DNA from 3 places in the Desulfopila inferna genome. Region 2 is predicted to be linked to each of the others. Evidence: riboswitches for the same ligand, from Rfam matches in the RefSeq annotation. Region 2 holds a riboswitch; each other region holds the start of a gene.
What was found. A riboswitch is a leader RNA that binds a small molecule or an ion and turns the genes downstream of it on or off. The one in region 2 is predicted to bind cobalamin.
Positions count from the first base shown of each region.

Region 1: linked by a shared signal. The riboswitch ahead of trpD (anthranilate phosphoribosyltransferase) and the one ahead of JWG88_RS05385 (DUF4019 domain-containing protein) in region 2 are both predicted to bind cobalamin.
Region 3: linked by a shared signal. The riboswitch ahead of JWG88_RS09415 (TonB-dependent receptor) and the one ahead of JWG88_RS05385 (DUF4019 domain-containing protein) in region 2 are both predicted to bind cobalamin.

Region 1 is NZ_JAFFQE010000008.1:223,748-230,520, forward strand. It holds gene tpiA (triose-phosphate isomerase) at 1-233, shown strand, start outside; gene secG (preprotein translocase subunit SecG) at 256-633, shown strand; tRNA gene JWG88_RS18475 (tRNA-Leu) at 641-726, shown strand; gene cobT (nicotinate-nucleotide--dimethylbenzimidazole phosphoribosyltransferase) at 884-2,992, opposite strand; gene JWG88_RS18485 (hypothetical protein) at 2,997-3,230, opposite strand; gene trpD (anthranilate phosphoribosyltransferase) at 3,236-4,336, opposite strand; cobalamin riboswitch at 4,517-4,743, opposite strand; gene JWG88_RS18495 (biotin--[acetyl-CoA-carboxylase] ligase) at 5,044-5,967, shown strand; gene JWG88_RS18500 (biotin transporter BioY) at 5,984-6,544, shown strand; gene JWG88_RS18505 (energy-coupling factor ABC transporter ATP-binding protein) at 6,549-6,773, shown strand, end outside.
Region 2 is NZ_JAFFQE010000002.1:299,512-306,284, reverse strand. It holds gene JWG88_RS05390 (sirohydrochlorin cobaltochelatase) at 160-1,149, opposite strand; gene JWG88_RS05385 (DUF4019 domain-containing protein) at 1,217-1,636, opposite strand; cobalamin riboswitch at 1,755-1,942, opposite strand; tRNA gene JWG88_RS05380 (tRNA-Pro) at 2,183-2,260, shown strand; gene JWG88_RS05375 (GNAT family N-acetyltransferase) at 2,581-3,405, shown strand; gene JWG88_RS05370 (PAS domain S-box protein) at 3,621-6,260, shown strand; gene JWG88_RS05365 (APC family permease) at 6,403-6,773, opposite strand, start outside.
Region 3 is NZ_JAFFQE010000003.1:261,789-268,561, reverse strand. It holds gene JWG88_RS09435 (CaiB/BaiF CoA transferase family protein) at 1-330, shown strand, start outside; gene JWG88_RS09430 (hydroxymethylglutaryl-CoA lyase) at 353-1,282, shown strand; gene JWG88_RS09425 (ASKHA domain-containing protein) at 1,448-2,983, opposite strand; gene JWG88_RS09420 (hypothetical protein) at 3,053-3,781, opposite strand; cobalamin riboswitch at 4,110-4,342, shown strand; gene JWG88_RS09415 (TonB-dependent receptor) at 4,480-6,528, shown strand; gene JWG88_RS09410 (MotA/TolQ/ExbB proton channel family protein) at 6,567-6,773, shown strand, end outside.

The DNA.
Region 1 (6,773 bases), on a different contig from region 2:
CTGGTAAGACCGCAACCAAGGAACAGGCTCAGGAAGTGCATCTCTCAATTCGCCGTCTAATTGAAAAAATCTATGAAAAAAATATTGCTGATCGGCTGAGAATATTGTATGGTGGCTCGGTCAAGCCGGCTAACGTTGATGAACTGATGAGCCAGCCGGATATAGATGGCGCTCTTGTAGGCGGCGCTGCTCTTGACGCCGAGTCTTTCGGCAGAATCATAAACTTTATATAAAATCGAGGATTAACCCAACAGGATGGATACCCTTCTTACAATAGTGCACGTGCTCGTATGCCTCCTTTTAGTCGGCATTGTTTTGCTGCAGCACGGCAAAGGTGCCGACATTGGAGCATCCTTCGGGGGTTCCAGCCAGTCACTCTTTGGAAGCGAAGGTCCTATACCCCTGTTGAATAAAATTACGACTGGAGTGGCAATCATATTTATGGTCACTTCAGTGTCATTGGCTTATATATCAGCACACCGTTCCACCGGTTCGGTAATGCAGGAACTTCAACAGGAACAGACTGTCGAAGAGCAACAACAATCTCAGGAGATTAAGGAAATTCCCATGCCCGACGCTGAAGGTAATGCGCCCAGTGAGGCTGGGGAACAGACGGATACTCCGACCCAATAATTATCGTGCCGAAGTGGTGGAACTGGTAGACACGCTATCTTGAGGGGGTAGTGGCCCACGGTCGTGCGAGTTCGAGTCTCGCCTTCGGCACCATAATGTAGTACAAAGACTTCCACTCAAGTCTTTTCAACCCGCAACCGGTAACGGTTTGCGGGTTTTTTTTTACTTTTCCAAAAGACATCTCTTCACTTGGGTGGGGGTCGTAAAACAGGAGAATATTTCGCCAGGAAGCCGAAAAAACGGCTGCTTATCACCCATACAAAGGGCTTGTATCCACTCGGGCCTCTTCAAAGGAAGCCATGTCCCTCATCATCCGACAAGATAGTTCGATAAGATTCATGGTGATAGCTGCTCCTGTTCCCTCTCCCAGACGAAAATCCAGATCAAGTACAGGGTCAAGACCCATGAGATCAAGGGCCGCTTTTTGACCAACTTCAACAGACTTATGTCCTGCCACGAGATAATCTTTTACCTCAGGACAGATGAGATAAGCAAGGAGCCCTCCTGCAGTGGAAATAATCCCATCAAGTACAACGCAACAGCCTTCTGAGGCAGCCGCAAGAACAGCCCCACATATCCCGCCTAATTCGTAGCCACCAACTGCTTGTAACAGTTCCAGCGCATCTGTACTTCTGGGCTTATGCAAAGCAAGAGCTTTCTCCAGCACCTCTTTTTTCCTCAGCAGTCCTCTATCGTCAACACCGGTACCTCTACCGACAATTTCTTCAACACCCTTCCCTGTTGCCGCACATATTACTGCTGTGGCACTGCTGGTATTGCCAATACCCATTTCGCCGAGCCCCACAAGTTCACAAGGTTGTTTCTTTTGTTTTTCTAAAAAACAATCCATTCCATTTTCAATTGCACGAACAGCCTGTGAAGGGCTCATGGCTGTGGTTATGGCAAAGTTATTGGTTCCGCGGGCAACCTTTTTATCCATCAGTAAGGGATGTGCGCTAAAGCTGGCGTTCACTCCCATGTCGACCACAGCAAGTTCTATAGTATACTGCTTGCAAAAAACATTAATGGCGGCGCCACCCTTGAGAAAATTGTCAACCATTTGCACTGTTACTTTTGCAGGATAGGCGGAAACCCCTTCTTCCACGACTCCGTGATCCCCTGCGAAGACAAAGAGTCTTTTTATTTCAATTGAAGGGTTCAGGTTCTTTTGAATACAACTGAGCTGTACGGCAAGTTTTTCCAACTGCCCAAGGGCGCCTAAGGGTTTTGTTTTTAGATCCACCTTTTTCTGTGCCTGATTTTTGAGATGGCATGAAGTCGGCACAATTCTGTCCAGGATATCTGTTATTTTCGATGATTCATTTATACCCCGATGTACTCCATTAGCGGCACTGCCTTCGGCACCTCTCCGGATCACCTGCGCTGTAGCAGATCCACCTATTTTGACTATACATTTCAGATGCTTTCCATCCAGGATAGAGGGCAGTAAAGCCTCTACCTCATCCAGGGAAACAACCCGCTCAATAAGCAAAGAAAATGTATCCTGCAGTTGACCACAAATCCTGAGAGCCTCGACCATATCCGCTCTCTTCGGCCCATAACTTCCCAATAGGATGAGTTCCTTATAATGTATCAAATTCAAAAGATTGGTATCGATCTCCTGGTTTTTGCTTAAACCGCTGAAAAAGCCGAGACGTCCGCCCTTTCTCAGCTTGGTAATGCAAAGACTAAAGGCCACATGACTGGCACAGCAGTTCATGGCCAGGTCAAAATCAGCAGTCACTGTATCCTTACAGATTTCTATACTGTTTTTGAGCGCAAGATTGTCAAGCCTGGCAATTTTCTCCTGGCTCTGTTCGATGACAGTCACCGTACATCCCTTGTTTTTTAGCATGAAAGCGGCAATCATCCCCACCACTCCACCGCCATAGATTATGGCTCGCTCGCCTGACATGGGCCGCAACATGGAAAGAGCGTTTATAACGCAGCCAGCCGGTTCAGCAAAGGTTATCAACTCAGGAGTAAGACCTGATGGGGCAGGAATCAGGCTGTCTAGCGGTACCAGGACATGGCTGGCAAAGCCGCCATCTGAGTGGAAACCGATGATTTTCATTTCCTCACATAGGTTTTCCCGCCCGGACTCACAATAGGAACAGTTGCCGCAGGTCTGCCCTGGCCATACCGTATAGATTTTTCCTGTACTCTCATCAACACCGGCGATTTCATGACCTAATACCCTTGGCAGCAAAAGATCCCGGTGTCCCTGTTGCCACATCTTGGCATCTGTCCTGCACACACCACAACAGAGCACTTTTAAAAGCACATAACCTTCCCGCGCCTCTGGTAGCCCAACTTCCCCCAGAGCCATAGATCCGCATTTCTCCAGTGTCAGATTCATACACCTAAAGTTCCATAAAGGTTTCTTCAATTATTGTCAGTTTCATTAAGCGAACAAAGCTTACGCTAATAAGCATTTTTCTGCACTTTGCCTGCACTTCTTCAAGCTCCGCAAGGGGGAATACTGATGCTTTGTTCATTCCGCATCGCCGGAAATCGCCTTCGGCAAAACGAATGTAATCGTCGCCCACTTTGACGATGAGCAGTTCCGTTGTTTGCTGTGCAGCCTTCTCAACCATTAGCGTCACCCGCAAGTCAGGGCAGCTAGTTTTGCAAGTCCTGCATCTGCGTCTCGATTCTGCACCGACACCCACTGCTCCAGCGTCTCAAAGGCCCTGCCAGACAGCAGGATTTCCCTAGCCCTGGCAACTCCGTCCTGTATGCTGGAAACTTGATTTTGAACATAAAAAATCAAACTGCTATTTAAAATCACAGCATCATTTTGTGCGGTAGATCCTCTTCCGGCAAGGAGTTCACACATATTTTTTGCAGCGATATCCCGATTCTTTTCTGAAATCAGTAGTTCGGGTGCGTGCAAAGAAACACCCACTTCTTCCGGGACAAAAGATATTGGTTCAATCTTCCCCCCGCTTAAACGGGCCCCAACCGTCTCGCCGCAGACGGAAGCCTCATCCATGCCCTTGTCACTCCCGTCTATTGCTCCATATATAATAATCGCGTCACTGTAACCAATGGCCTGCATAACCTCTGCTACCGGCTGCAAAAGTGCTGGAGAATATACTCCTCGAACTGCAAATTTCGGAAGACCTGGGTGGGCAAGAGAGGCGGCAATATTGAGGGGAGAACCAAAACAGATTTGAGAAAGGATACGTCCAAGGGCCAGGGGATGGACCTGGGAACTCATGCCATTAAAAAGACCGATCCCCGCCTCGGTCACACTTTTTTTAACCAGATCAACACCACATTCCACATCGACTCCCAGCAGTTCGACCATATCAACCGTACCGCAGGATGAAGTGATAGCTCGAGCTCCATGTCTGGCGATCTTGACACCTCCCGCAGCCGCCACAAGCGAGGCAGCGGTACTGATGTTAAATGTCTTGAAGGTGTCCATGCCGGTACCGCAGTTATCGACAACGGCCAAACCTTCAAAATTCACTTTTACGGTGTCAAACTCGTATACTGCCTTCCAGCCGCCGGCAACCTCTTCTGCGGTTTCACCTTTTGCGGTAAGAGCGGCGAGAAATGCCCCTTGATGCATCTCGGAAACCTCGTTGGCAAGCACCATTCGAAACGCGTTGTAGGCACTCTCTTCTGAAAGGTTTTCTCCACGAATAAGCTGACCAATATACTGACCAAGTTTTTGATTCTTTTCCGTATCCACTGCATAACACCTCTGTGAAATAAAGTCTGGATACGAAAAACAGGCAGGAAGAGACAACTCTCCGTATCCGACATCATATGCATACAACCCAACATCCCGCTGTAAAAACCACAGGGGCATAAGGGAATGCATACCCAGATACAGAGAATCTCCAGTAGGTAAACTCTGATGATGGCTGAAACAACGCCACCATATCAGGCAGGCTTTCTGACTTACGAATTATTCTGCGAAATAACCGCCTTCCCGGATTTCCTCCAGTGACGAATCTTGATATGCTCAAGAGTTAAGACAGCAGGCTACTCTGTACTTAGTTATTGCAGGCTTCGTATACAGCAATGACTGGCTTGCGACGGATTCACACCGTCTTTCCTTTTAACATAGTGTGCACCTGATGAATTTCTTATACCATCTCAACTCAGAAATTCAATTGATTTCATGATCGCATCATTGCCCTCATATGAATACATGCGCAATGACAATGGACAAGGAATTTCTGCGAAAACGAAAGGAACCGGCTATCCCTCGATGAAATTCGCGAAGTGAGGAGCGAAATATGCCTGTGACTAACTTCATTCGAGCTGCTGGATTTGGAGTAGAGAAGCCTTAGCTTCCGTAAATGCTCATCTTTACCAGACCCTACCTGGCAGAAAATTATTGACATCCACTTCTATTTTCGTTAACCTCCTCTCCAACATAAAGGTAACGAAATGAATCCAAAAGATAAAATTTATAATCTGCTCAGAGATGCTGATGATGTCCTTTCCGGCGAAAGGATCAGTGAAGAACTGGGAACCAGCAGGGTCTCCGTCTGGAAACATATCCAGGGAATGGTTAAGTCCGGGATCCCTATTGTCTCCTCGCCAAAAGGATATCTCTTGAGTTCGGACCCCGACAGTCTGAATCCCCTTGAATTTGGTGACCGCAAGGATCAAATTCATCATTTCGGGGAAATACTTTCGACCATGAATGAAGCTATCAAGCTGGCCCAGCAAGGCTGCCCTGAATTTACCGTCGTTGTAGCCGAACGGCAGACGCAGGGACGCGGGCGCATGGAAAGAGTCTGGGCTTCAGCCGATGGAGGGTTGTATTTTACTCTTGTTCTGCGCCCAATCGTCCCTGTAATGCTGGCCGGTCTTGTTAATCTGGCAGCCGCAGTTGAGATGGCCGCACTTCTAGGCTCCTATGGTATTACGGCGTCTTTAAAGTGGCCTAACGATATCCTGGTCGGCACCCATAAAATTTGCGGGTTTCTCTCCCAGATGGAAAGTGAAGGCGATCTTCTCCGCCACTTAAATATCGGCATCGGTCTGAATGTAAACAATGATCCAAAAAAAGAAGAACCTTCAGCAGTTTCTTTGCGAGAACTGCTGGGCAGGCAGGTGCCGCGCAGAGAAATCCTGATAAATTTCCTGAACCGTTTCGAAAAGCGGCTTGAGAATTTTGATGCTGCTACGGTGATCGAGGACTGGAAGGCCGGTAACTCCACCATTGGCCAACACGTCAGAATTTCTACATTAAGAACTACAGTCGAGGGAGTTGCCATGGACATAAATGGCGACGGTGCTTTAATTCTGCAAATGGACGACGGCAGTCACCAAACGGTAGTACACGGCGATTGTTTCTACCAATAAAGGATATTCAATAAAGATGGACTCATCAACAGCACAATTGAAACCGATGGTATATGCATCACTCATGGCTACCCTTATAGCTGTGGGCTCCTACATCGCCATTCCGATCGGTCCAGTTCCCATTGTCATGCAAAACCTTTTTGTCATGCTGGCGGGCCTTCTGCTCGGCGGACGCTGGGGATTTACCAGTGTCGCGGTATATCTGCTGGCAGGAGCTATCGGTTTGCCGGTTTTTGCAGGCGGTACCGGAGGGATTGGTAAGTTTTTCGGACCGACGGGAGGCTATCTGGTGGGCTATGCCGCTGCGGTTTATGTCATCGGTATAATAAGCGAAAGAGGCAGGGATAGGGTCATTATCGATGTCCTTGCCATGCTGGTCGGCACAATCATCATCTATACCTTTGGCGTCTCATGGCTCAAAATAGTTACAGGCATGAGCGCATCCAAGGCCATAGCCGTTGGTATGTTACCTTTTATTCTGGGTGATGCCCTGAAGATCGCCGCAGCCATACCCATCGCCAGAGCTCTGAGACCGATTATAGCTGGTTCAGCAGGCCACCTGCATCCGGCAAAATAAAGCTATGGCCATCATTGAGACGTCCGTACTCTGTCATCGCTTCTCCGATGGCACCCTGGCTATCAACAATGTGTCCCTTACCTTGCGTAAGGGTGAATTTACTGTTATTGCCGGAGCAAACGGCTCTGGAAAAACGACTCTGCTGCGCCATTTCAACGGCCTTCTTTCTCCCGAGTCCGGTGAAGTCCATGTCAACGGCATCTCGGTCAAAAAGAATCCACAGGCTGCC
Region 2 (6,773 bases):
GCACAGGATGAGCTGTTAAAGCTGGTTCCAGACAGGCTAAAACAGAACCAGCCGGCACAACCTATCAATTTATAGTTACTGAACGTGTTACCAGAAAGCGCCGCCATCGTCAAGCGGCCTCATCGTCTTCAGTGCCGGCTGTCTATTCAGTTAAAAAACCTACTGGACAACCAGATTATGGTCTCTGGCTGTATCCCTGATGTGATCGACGAAAATATCGGCAAAAGCATCATTAGATCCAAGGCCCTGCAAGACAGGCTGCACCTCGTAGCCGCTCTTTTCCAGTACAGATTTCCAGGACTCCCCATCTTCTCCGGCCATATCGTTGACGGCGTGATCTCCCGCCACGATCATGAACGGTTTGATGATGATTTTCTTCCTGGTGGTGGCGTCGAGCTGATCGAGGACATCCTGCAGGGACGGATGTCCTTCGACAACACCGATGAAAGTCTCCACATCCGGGTATGCGCGGCGCATCTCCCTCTGCGTGTCGGCGTAGATTCCCGTCGACCAGTGCTGATTGCCATGGCCCATATAGACGAGGATTGCATCTTCGCTTGCTGCCAGTTGGGCATCGGCGGCCAATGTCTGGACAGCGGCGGCCACATCTTCGTGATAATTGTAGCGGGCTCCCGGCATTCCCAGGGCAGGTCGGCCCATTACCACAGAGTCAAAGGGTCGCCAGCGCTCCTTCATGGTCTCGATAGAGCCCAGGGCGCGGACATAACTGTTCAGGTCATGAGACTGTTCCATGTAAAACATGTGGGTAGGCTGCACAATGATGTTGCGATACCCCTCCTCGCGCAGATCGCCGATGGTGGAGATAATATTCTTTACATAGAGGATGTCTTCCGGGATGCCCTGATCCAGCCACTGCTGCGCCTCAATCTGGCGTTTGCGCCAGATTGAGCGGATTATGTTGGAGGTAAAGGTAATCCTTACCTCTGTTTGCGGGTAGGCCTTCTCGACCCGATCTACAATGTTGTTGATGGCTTCGACTGCTCGTGGAACCGTGGTACCGAAGCTGGCCACCACGATAGCTGTCTTGTCCTGCTTTTCCGCATCCCGGGCCTGGCTCGGCAACGCCGGGATAAACAGCATAAGCGACAGAACGGCGGAAATGACAACAATCTGAATTCTTCTGGGCATAATAATTTTCTCCTGGTGGTGATGGTGATGAAATGTCATTCCCGTGCCTGGTATAGTTGTACAGACACTACCTGATAAAGTACCCCGACACTCTCCAGGTCTCATCATTTTCCACCATCAGGGTTAGTGTTTCACGACCCTCTTTTTTCTCTACAAAAGAGGAGTTGAAAAAGATGATCAGGTAGCGGCCGTCGGGGGCACCGGGCAATGTATCGTGGGCCTCTGTCGATGCCAATTCACGTGTCAGCATATCACCCAGCGATTCCCTGGCTCCCTGAACCGCCACCCTCCACTGCTCCCGGGTAACATTCCTCCTGAAAAGCGAGCTTGCCGCTTCCCAGCTTTCCTCATATTGTCCCTGATCGACAAGATTCAGCCAGTACAGGGCAGACTCAACCGCCTCCTTTTCAGATGCTTTAATCGAAATTGGAAAACCGCTTTGAAAAAGGAGCAGGCCCGCAAAAATGAGGAGAAGGTATCTTTTCATAAGTGATCCTTTGTAGAAAATAAAAAAAATCCCCGAACCAATTACAATACAATGTATTCATTGATTCGGGGATACCCTGATTTTTCCACGAATAATCGATACCTTTCAGCCACGAAGATATCAAACATTTCTTCAGACAGGTCTTCTGACTCCCGGTTCATTTTACTTGCTGCGCCTTCCCATCTGCCAGGCAGACAGTGACTTCGTTGCAGCGTTCATCCCCGGTTACAGCGGCGGGCCCGTTCCGGATTTTCACCGGATTCCCTCTTAAACTCACAATGGAGCACCTGAAAAACTTCTTAATGAATAGAGAAATTCCGCAGCGATGTCAACCGAAAAAAGGATAGAAGTGTGTAGGGAAATTGATATGTCTTGGAGCCATATGTTAGTCAGGTAATCCATGTCGGGGGTAAAGTCCGGTTTCAGCATATTGTCCAGGAAATCAGCACCCCTGAGAAAAGTAATGGACAATATCTATAAATCCCTTGCATAATGAAATTTGATGGTGTACATATCCTTGGTTCAGATTAACACCTTCACATAAATCGGGGCGTAGCGCAGCCTGGTTAGCGCGCCTGCCTTGGGAGCAGGAGGTCGTAGGTTCGAATCCTACCGCCCCGACCACGAAATAGCACAAAAAAACATATAAGGATCTAGAGTTTTGCTCTAGGTCCTTTTTTTATTGAAGTGCAATAAGTGCGCGAAATGCAGCCGGTCTGGATTGGGGATAGATCGGCGACTCTCATGAGAAACGCAGCTAAACATCATTTTTCCGATGGATTTTTAGCACACTCACAGGATCCCAGTTTTTTCTCGGCTTAATGCGTTCTTCAATGGTGAATTTCTGTTTTGAAGAACATTTGTACCGTGAACTGCTAAAACCAATTCTCATTGGCACTTGATTTGAGTTTACTCCTTTGTTTGCAAGCCTCTGCAGCTCCGGGATGGCGAAAATGATTGAAAACCCGCAAGTGATTGAAAACATGTTAGTATTTTTTATGAAAGATAGTAACTGGATTATCAGAAGCGAAAAACCATCAGACATTAAGGCGATCGACGAGGTTACACAGGCAGCTTTTGAAGATCATTCTTTCAGCCAAAACACAGAGCATTTTATCATTAATGATCTCCGTGCCGATGACGCACTGACCATATCGCTGGTGTCTGAGGTTGATGGGCGGATTGTTGGGCATATAGCCTTTTCATCCGTTACGATTTCCGATGGAACAACGAACTGGCATGGCCTTGGTCCGGTATCTGTGCTACCGGAATATCAAGGACGCCGGATAGGCACGACGCTGATCAACAGTGGATTAGCCTTGCTGGAATCCATTAGCAGCAAAGGCTGTGTGCTAGTGGGATTACCTACATACTTCAATAGGTTTGGTTTTTGGAACCGCCCTCAGTTAATCCACGAGGGAACGCCACAAGAAGTTTTTGTGGCAAGGTCGCTTGTTGGGCGGGTGCCAAGTGGGACAGTTGAGTTCCATCAGGCATTTAAACAGTTGTCAATGGTTGAAAAAGACGCCATCGCCGATGTTATTATCGACTATGCTATTGCTGGTATAAAGCTTGATCCTTCGAACCCGGCGATTGAAAGTCTAATAAAAAAGGGGATTTTGACTGAAACACCAGATGGTAAGTTCCTGATGCAACCCTCGGCGCTGACAGAATATGACTCATACCTTGCTCAGGTTGGCCAATTTAGAGCTACAGAAATGAGCCGTGTACACAAAAATCCGATGTTGGCGGCAATTAAGTATGGTTAGGTCAATTGAATGAGACCCAGAACTATCTCTTTCCAGCAGCTTTTAAAAGGTGTCCTTTTTTCCTCTTTCGTCTAGTCCTTCTGCCATTTGCTTACCTTGCAATACAATATTTTTGTCATACTTTATTTTTAAGTTGATTCTGGAAACTTCAAAGGTGGAACGACTGCCTTCATTGCAAACCACTCCCAAAATGCTCAAATGTATTTACACAGGCCATGGCACAACAACACAAAAAAGCTTTCCCTCTTCTGGATAAGAGCCATTCGCATGCCTGTATTATTTTTGATAATTTTGCACATTTTCGCCAAGTTGCCGCCCAATACATACTCGATGGTTTGCTTGATCGTGAAAAATGTTTTATGGCTGTCGATACTTATCAAAAGTCCTATATTGCCGAAGACTTCTTATCTCTCGGGTACGACGTTGAGGATTTTATATCCATCGGAAGTCTTTCGATTGTCGATGTAAAAGAGTCTTACTTCGAGAAAGACGGGTTCAATCCTAATAAGATTGAGGCATTCTGGATTGAACAAACCAAGCAGGCTGTCTCAGAAGGATATAAGGCACTGAGAGTAGTAGGCGAAGCCACCTTTGGCCTTGGAAGCCAAAATCTTTCTGACAAATTGATGCGATATGAAAATATCATCAAAGAAGTGCTCTTTCCTCATTTTCCTTTTAAATCCTTATGTGCCTACGACAAGAGTCTCTATCCTGCGAAAGTTATTAAAGCCGCTATCCGTGCCCATCCGATTCTCTTTTACAACAACGAATTGTTCCTCCAAAATATCCATTACATTCCACCGGAAATTCATTTTCAGGAATCTCAGGAACTTGAAATCTGGCTGGATAATGTCAGAAAAAACAACGAAAATCTCAAATCCCTTGCCGAGCAGGAAACAAAATTCCGACTGCTGTTCGAAGAAGCCCCACTGCCTTACCAGTCTTTAGATGAAAACGGCACGATTAGTGAAATCAATCAAAGCTGGCTCGATACTCTCGGCTATTCTAAGGATGAAGTGATAGGACGCAATTTCGGAGAATTTCTTCCTCCGGACTATGTCACTCATTTTAAGGAAAGCTTTCAGAAATTCAAAGCGGTTGGTGAGGTCATCGGCGTGGAATTCGAGATGGTCAAAAAAGATGGCTCCACAATTCTTGTGGGATTAAACGGAAAAATCAGTAGGGGGCCACAACAGGTATTCCGTGAAACCCATTGTATCTTCCATAATATCACCGAGCAAAGACAGTCCGAAAAAGCAATCCAACGGCAAAATATACTGATTAGCGGAATTAACAGTATTTTCGCCGCAGTGGTCAAGAATGCCGACGACAGGGAGTTCGGAAAAACCTGTCTCTTGATTGTCGAAAGGGTCACCGAAAGCCCTCTTTCTCTGCTCGGTGAAACCGGCTCTGATGATCTGCTGGATATCGCCGCTTCCAACCCCACCTGGGAAAAATGCTCCCTGGGCAACCAGCAGGACTCTACAAACAAACGGCGGCTCCCGCATCTTGAAGGTCTTTATGCCACTGTTTTTAAAAAAGGTCGTGGGTTTCTTACCAACAATCCGGCCTCACATCCGGACAGCAAGGGAGTTCCGCCCGGGCATCCTGAACTGAAGTGCTTTATGGCCGCTCCTTTGAAATTGAACGATAAAACGACCGGGATGATTTCGGTGGCCAATCGTGAAGGAGGTTATACGGATGAAGATCTGGCAACCCTTAAAACCCTGGCCCGCGTTATCAGCGATGCTCTGTCCCGGCGGCGTGCCCAGAAGGCGCTCATAGATCAGGAAATCCGTTACCGCAACCTTTTCATGAACTCTCCCGATGCTATATTCCTGAACCGTCACGACAAAATCACCTTGGTGAACAATGCGTGCATCCGCCTGTTCGGAGCACAGAAAGCCGAAGACCTGCTCGGCAGATCCCCTTACGAACTCTATCATCTCGACTATCATGAAAAGCTGCGAGAAAGGATATACAGAATACGGAACCTCAATGAATCGCTGCCCCCTTATGAAACCAAAATTGTCCGGCTTGATGGAACATCGGTGGAGGTGGAAATAACATCAAAGGGTTACATGTTCGGCGATTCTCTGGATATTCACGTAATTCTGCGCAACGTAACGGAAAAAAGACGGGCTGCAGAGGAGTTGAAGCGTTCAAATAAAGAACTCGAAGAATTTGCCTATGCCATCTCTCATGACCTTCAGGAGCCAATCCGCTCGATCATCGGTTTTCTCCAGCTTTTTATTTCAAAGACTCCTAGTGAAAGAGTCGACGACCGGGCCCTGATGTACCTCGACAGAGCGATTGCCGCCAGCCGTCGAATGAAGGGCCTTATCGACAACTTACTGTCCCTCTCCAAGGTTTCAACCAATGGCTTTAAGGTCAGGCCAACGGAACTGAACCAGGTAGTTGGCATTGTACTTGAAAATCTCCATTCAACTCTCACAGAGAGAAATGTGGAAGTAATCTGTCAGGATTTGCCGGTAATGGCTGTCGATGCGGACTTGATCCAGCGGCTTTTTCAGAACCTTATGGCGAACGCCATAAAATACAATACCAGTCATGCGCCCGTGGTTGAAATTGGGTGCCGCCCCTCCGATGACAGTTATGAGTTTTTTGTAAAGGACAACGGCATAGGTATTGAGCAAAAATTTCAGGAGCGGATTTTTAGACCCTTCCAGCGGCTGCACACCAGCCAGGAATATGAGGGAGTGGGCATGGGCCTGACCCTGTGCAAAAGAATCGTCGAGCGCCATCATGGAAGGATCTGGATGGAATCACAACCCGGTCAAGGCTCAACCATTTTTTTCACACTATCTGCAAGCCTTGGAGGTCATGATTGTTAATGATAGAGCGCTCCGGTGGCTTGAGACACTTTATTTGACCATCAATTCATAACCATGGTCATACGGCTGGCAATCTTATTTAAGGAGAATTGCGAAGAAGTCAGGGTGGGCTTTAAAAGCGGTTACCTATCGCCTCACTAGATCATGACGATGCCTCTTTAGGATCCTTATAGTGAGGATCGCCCTCGTCGGCTTCATGCATCTTCAGGAAAAGCTTTTCGCCTGCGAAAACCAGAATCAAGCCGATGAGCGAGGCCCAGATGACGAACATATCGGACTGAACCTTGACCCATATGAAGGCGCCGAGGACCACCACGTCGAGCACGATAGCGGTGATCAGAATGGAGGCTCTGGCACCGACCTCTTTATGTAAATGCTTTAACACGCCCCAGTGGATTCCGATGTCCATGATGATGTAGAAAATCGCGCCAAGCGACGCGATGCGGCTGAGGTCGAAGAAAATGGTCAGTACGATGGCCATGGCGACCGTATAGATCAGCGTGTGCATTTGCA
Region 3 (6,773 bases), on a different contig from region 2:
GACATGATCAGCGAATGGACGGTGAATTATACCGCGAAGGAACTGCAAATAATGATGGATGAACATGGAGTACCGGCGGGATTGATATTCACACCGCGCGAAATGTTGCAGGATCCCCATTTTAAAGCTAGAAAGGCAATCATCGAGGTTGCGGATAAAGCACTTGGCAGTGTCAAAATGCAGAATGTGTTCCCGTATCTGAGCGAAACCCCAGGTGGAGTGAAATGGACGGGTCCTGATCTTGGTGAACATAATGAAGCGATATATGGAGATATCTTACAGCTCAGTGCTTCTCAGCTCGAGGAACTGAAAAAAGAAGGGGTTATCTGATTGTTATCTGGAGAATGACGGCATGATCAAAAATAAAGTCGAAATAGTCGATGTCTCACCTCGGGACGGACTGCAAAATGAGTGCAAGGTGCTATCACCTGAAACTAGATTGGAGCTGATTCACTATCTAGAGCGAGCAGGGGTTCGATCCATAGAAATTGGTTCTTTTGTGCACCCCAAATTCGTACCCACCATGGCCAATCTGGCAGAGATATGCCATCGGCTTGATTTTGATAACAAGGCTCAACGTTATACTGCTCTGGTTCCGAATCTAAAGGGTTTTGAACTGGCTGTTAAAGCTGGTCTGCAACATGTCCGGCTGGTAATCGTGGCGAGTGAAACGCTCAATAAAGCAAATTTTAAATGTTCGGTGGCGGATTCTCTCAAAGGATTTGAACAAGTTGCCAAGGTTGCTCGAGAGTCTAAGGTGGCCTTCGGCGTAATCATCGGGGCGTCATTTGGTTGCCCCTATGAAGGCCATGTTCCACCAGCACAGGTTCTTAATCTTGCCACCCGGCTTGTGGAGTTAGGTGCTGATGAGGTAATGCTTGCCGATACCACAGGCATGGCTATGCCCGATCAGGTTGAACGGTTGTGTGCCATGGTGATAGAGGAGGCTGGGAAAAAGCGATCAGACCTTCGAATCGGGGTGCATCTCCATAATACCCGCAATACCGGCTATGCTAATGCCTATGCCGCTTACCGAGTGGGTGTCCGGATTTTTGATGCTTCCCTCGGCGGTATTGGAGGTTGTCCGTTTTCCCCGAATGCACTGGGTAATATCGCCACCGAGGATTTGGTTCACATGTTCAATGGGATGGGTGTGGAAACCGGTATAGACCTGGCTTCCTTGGTCGAGGGAGGTAAGTGGTTAGAATCTCAGCTGGAAAAGCCAATGCCGGCCATGATTGGTAAAGCTGAACCTGTTTACCCTGTGTTGGCTTCGAAGTGAGGCTGAATCCCAGGATGGATTTTTAATGTTTTAATCTTCTTGCGGCATGCGTTGCAAGCCGCAAGGAGTTGCATCTGCAAGGATTATTGACACAGGGGGCTGACGATCTTTTGATAAATCGCCATTGCTCCGAAGCAGGGACCTTTTTGCAATTCTGGTCATTTTTTAAAGTAGCCCCGGGAACCTGAGGTTGGCAATAAACGATTGTTGGAACTCGATATTTTTTGCAAGGTCAACCACCTCAATTTCATCTGCCATTTTTTGTGCTAATTTTTGGTACCGGTTATTGCAAAGAGCCATCACCGCACCTGCACCGGCAAGATTTCCAGCGATTTCTATTTTCTCCTCGGGAACTTGGGGGATCATGCCCAAAGTCATCATATCTTTTTTGTCCAAGTATGAGCCAAATGCACCACCAACAACAATGTTATCTGGGCTGACCTCTTCTTCCATTTTTAATAAAAATTCGATGCCGGTAATAAGGGCAGCCTTCCCAAGTTGGATTGAACGGATATCTTTCTGATCGATAAATACTTCTTTATTCTGCCCAGCTTTTCCTTCTACTATTGCAGCAATAACATACTTTCTTGTGCCTGAATCTTCTTGTTGCAGTGAAACAATGTTCTCATTAATCGCCATAGCACCACCTGAATCAATGATTCCTGTCCGGTATAAGGCAGCAGTCGCACTGATCACCCCGGAACCACAAAGACCAACAGGTAATGAAGATGTTTTTTTATCGGATGACTGAATCACCCTATACTCAGGAAACTCCGTTGCTTCGGCAAGAATGATTTTATCTATGGCACCCGGAATTGCATGCATTCCACAAAACAGAGTTGCTCCTTCAAAGGCTGGTCCTGTTGCGCAGGAGGTAGCATAGAACCCATTTTTCCCTTTATAGATGAGTTCTCCATTGGTCCCGATATCAATCAACAACGTTCCAGTCTGGCGTTGCCCCAGCTCTGCCGCAATAGCAGCGGCTAAGATGTCTCCACCAAGAAAACCAGAAATCTGAGGGAGGGTGTGAACAGGACAAGCCAACTCCTCAAATCCCAGTTTTATTCCCTGTTCACATCGGGCCTCGAAAAATGCAGGTCTATAGGGAGCCACACTAATGGACGATGGGTCAACACCTAAGAAAAGATGGATCATGGCTGGATTACCAACGGCTACAACCTTTTCGAGCGAAGAGACCTTAATTTTCTGGAACTTTGCCAGCCTCTGACAGCCCCATTCTATGGTTTTGATGATAACTCTTTGTAATTTTGTAAGATTATCCTTGCCTTTTGCTACCATTCCGATACGACTCATTACATCATCGCCAAAAATTGTTTGGGGATTTCCCACCGACACCGAGGACAAAACTTTTCCTGAGTTCATATTGCAGAGATAGAGTGCAACAGTCGTTGTGCCAATATCCACAGCGATACCATATGAAGGTCGGTGTTGTTTCGTTTTATTGAAGGATTGGCTAAAGGAAGGTGGAAAATTCGCCGGAGCTTTTTCGATAATATGGGAAGAGAGCAGAGATGCTACCGGGATTTCTATGGAGAGATCTTCGGAAACTGTCACCTGACAAGCCTCTGTTGTCTTTTGAGTCCCATCGCAATGTTTTATCTTGATCAGGCATTTGCCACAGCCCCCTTTACCACCACAATCGGAACGCAGAAAAACAGAATGTTCAATCAAACTGTCCAAGAGCCTGTCTCCACCTGCAATTTGTATATTTAGCCCATGGGGAAAAATTTTAATATTATGATTGGACATTTATTCCTTTGTTTGCATCTCGCAAGCCTCTCTTTTTGAACAGACTTCACAGGTAGCCCTGACTTTCTTCACTTGATATCCCGGCCCTGTGCCGATTAAAAAGGAAATACTTTTAAACGGCATAAGCGTGTTATTCTCTTGCAGCCTGACATCGATCATGTCAAGCGGTAGCATTGAGCAGAGATTCGCTTGATCCTCCAACTCCCAACCATGGACCGATCCCGGACTGAGAAAGGGGCTTACTCCCCAGCCACGTTTTTGGGCGTACAACTCGACAATCTCGTTCACGGAGTACTTTAACTGATCCAGTAGTGTAAGACTGACAATATCATACAAGTAGGCGTCCAGCACCCGCCTTTTTCTGGATGCTTGGGCACTTGCCTCCTCCAGAGCTTGACCAACTGTGTAAACTCCTATAAGCGCTCTGGATGCTTGATGTAAAAATTTGCCAGAAAAGCCCAACGAAAGTTTGATTTTGTGCATTGATTGATTACAACACAACTGTAGGGTGTCATTGTCCTGCAGCACGACATCTACCCAACGATAAACGATTCGGGGGCACCATATTCCTCGAGCAGTACATAATATTTTTGAAGCTGCTTCAACAAGTGCCGCTCGGTTTTGCTTTCCCCTTAGTTTCGCTGTTACATTGTCAAGAGACAACTCCGCTTTCATGCCCGAAATCACCCCACCGACGCCTTCAAGAATTGGTTCTATTTTATATTCCATTTTAATAGAGATAAATCACGATTGCCTAGCGAATGCAGTCAATACATACAATTCAAAATGCCTCTGGAAAGTTCAAGTATAATCACAACTGGGATATAATCTGAAACTAGCATAAAATAGTAAAAAATGCTCGTAAAGCTCTCAAAAATGCTCCTCAGAGTTTCTGAATACAAGGGCTGGGAAATTTGGAAAAAACCTGGAGAATCTGTGGTAAAAAGCCTCCACTCCTTTGGGTTAAAAAAGAGATTGATTCTTCCCTTACCATTCGTTATAGAGGAGCGGATATTAGTAAGCGGATATTTGTTGACATCCGTTTTTTTCATTACTACGATGCAAATCAATTTCAGGTGCCCTTTAAGGGCTTAATCGGGAATCCCGTGAAAATCGGGAACGGACCCGCCGCTGTGATTCTACCTTGAAGAAAGGAACCCTCTCGATAACATATGCCACTGTGATGCTAAAATTCCAGCCAACCAAAAATTAAGCTGGATTCCAATCATGGGAAGGCTGTCAAATAGAGGGCGGAAAAGTCAGAAGACCTACCTGAAAGATATATAGATAGCAAATTTCGCGGACTATATTTTGCTGTCGGATCAGGCGATAAAAGGGTAATCCCCGGATCATTCATTCTTGAATTGGTCCGGGGATTTTTTTTTCGCCGGGCCCCAATTGAAGGTTGTAAATCAAGGAGAAAGACAATGTTTAAAGTAAAAATTGGGGGATTGAAGGGATCGGACTTAAAGGAAAAAACACTTGGTTTTGGTAGTTTTTTCACCATGACTGCAGCAACAACTCTTTCACTATCGGGTGTGTTCATAAGTGGAAATGTTCATGCAACGGCAGATGAAGTTCCATTAATGGATAAGGTCGTTGTTACCGCCTCGAGACAGGAAGAAAAGATTGCCGCTGTCCCTGCCAATGTAACTGTCATTACAGCGCAGGAAATCGCAAAATCACCAGCAGAAACGGTTCCTGAACTCTTGCGGATCACTCCCGGGATAGTAGTGAACGATATCACCGGCAATGGCCGCAATATAACGGTTGACCTAAGAGGGTTTGGTGAAACGGCAGCTTTGAACACCTTGTTGCTTATTGATGGCCGTCGGATCAATCAAGCTGATTTGAGTGGTGTAGACTGGACTCTTATTCCTAAAAACAGAGTTGAACGGATTGAAATTATACATGGCGGCAGGGGAAGTGTTTTATATGGAGACAACGCCGCTGGTGGAGTTATCAATATCATCACCAAAAAGGGGGAAGAGCTCCTCTTTTCAGGTGGTCTGGTTGCAGGGAGTTACGACACGATTCTATCCAGGCTGGCAGTCAGTGGTTCAACAGAAAGCCTAAGTTACGCACTGAGCACCAACTACCGAACATCGGACGGATATCGAGACAATAGTGGAACAGACGCCAGGGATATGGGTTTGAATCTTGACTATTTTTTTTCGGACCGTTTTAACGTCGCTCTTACCAGTAGCTATCATGAAGACGACACAGAGGTTCCAGGATCATTATTGCTGAGTGAATTAGAGAGTGGAGTGTCACGGAGAGCAAGTACCACACCTGAAGATTTCTCCGATATCAAAGATTATCATTTACAAATTGTACCGCAGGTTTTCTTCACTGAAACGAGCTATTTTCAAATGGAAAGTTCCACCAGGAGGAAGGAAAATACTGCATTTTTTTCCTTTGTCGGCGGGACATATAACGCAGAAACTGAGATTGATACAGTGGCTCTTTCTCCGCAAATTGTTATAAATGAAAAATTCTTTGGTCGTGATTCAAAGCTGGTTGCAGGATTTGATTATAGAAAGAGTAAAGAGGATATCGGCAACGAATCTGTTTTTTTTGGCGCACCATCTTCGGCAGCGTTTGAACTCTCGAAAGAAGATATGGGAGTTTATGGTAATGCAGAAGTATCGCTCAACAGCAAGGTGGCGGTTTCCGGTGGTTACCGCCATGATCGTGCCGAATTCGAATCATTTACCGACGGGCTCTCCGACAAAGTCACCATGGATGAAGATATATATGATGGGGGGGTGACCTATAGATTTTCAGATAACGGTTCTGCATATTTCAGTTATGCAAAGAGTTTCAGATATCCGGTACTCGATGAAATGTTCAGCTTCTTTACCAATTCTTTCGATTCCACGCTCCGGCCACAGACCACCGATGATTTTGAAGTTGGTGCGCGCATTCAATTTGGTCCGGACATTAATTTCAGCGTGAACCTTTTCAGACTGGATACCGAGAGGGAAATATTTTTTAACCCTGTAAGCTTTGCCAATGAAAACCTTAATGGCGACACCATAAGACAGGGTATTGAACTGAAAGCAAGTAAACAATTTTCGAAAATATCAGTTAACGGCAGTTATACACTCAGGGACACTGAAATCGATGGAGGAACATTTGACGGCAAGGAGATACCCAATGTGCCTCGCCATCAATTCACAGCCGGTGCGGAAGCCGATATTTTCACGAACTTTCGATTCAATATAGATGGATCCTATATCGGTGAACGACCTTTTATTTCAGATTTCGCCAATGTAGTTGACGACCAGGACGGTTATTTCTATGTGACTGCCAAATTGGCTTATATGTTTGAAAAAGGCTCTGCTTATCTGACGGTTAATAATCTTTTCGATGAGGACTATTACCAATATGGCGGGATAAACTTTCTTGGAGAACCGGGCATTCAACCGGCACCGGGAGTTAATTTCTTAGTTGGGCTTACTTTTGATATCTGATTTCGGATAACAGCCGGATTGACCGGCGGAGGATATGGATGCTTGAGACAATGTTGAAGGGAGGGCCGGTAATGTATCCATTATTTGCCTGTTCGCTTTGTGTATTGACAATCATAATTGAGCGAGGCTTATTTTGGATAATTCTCAACCGGCGACATAATTCCGAACTCATCAATGAGGTGGTTGAGATCAGCAAGGAAGGGGACTGGGAACTTGTAAAAAAGAAAACGATCGGATCCAAAGAT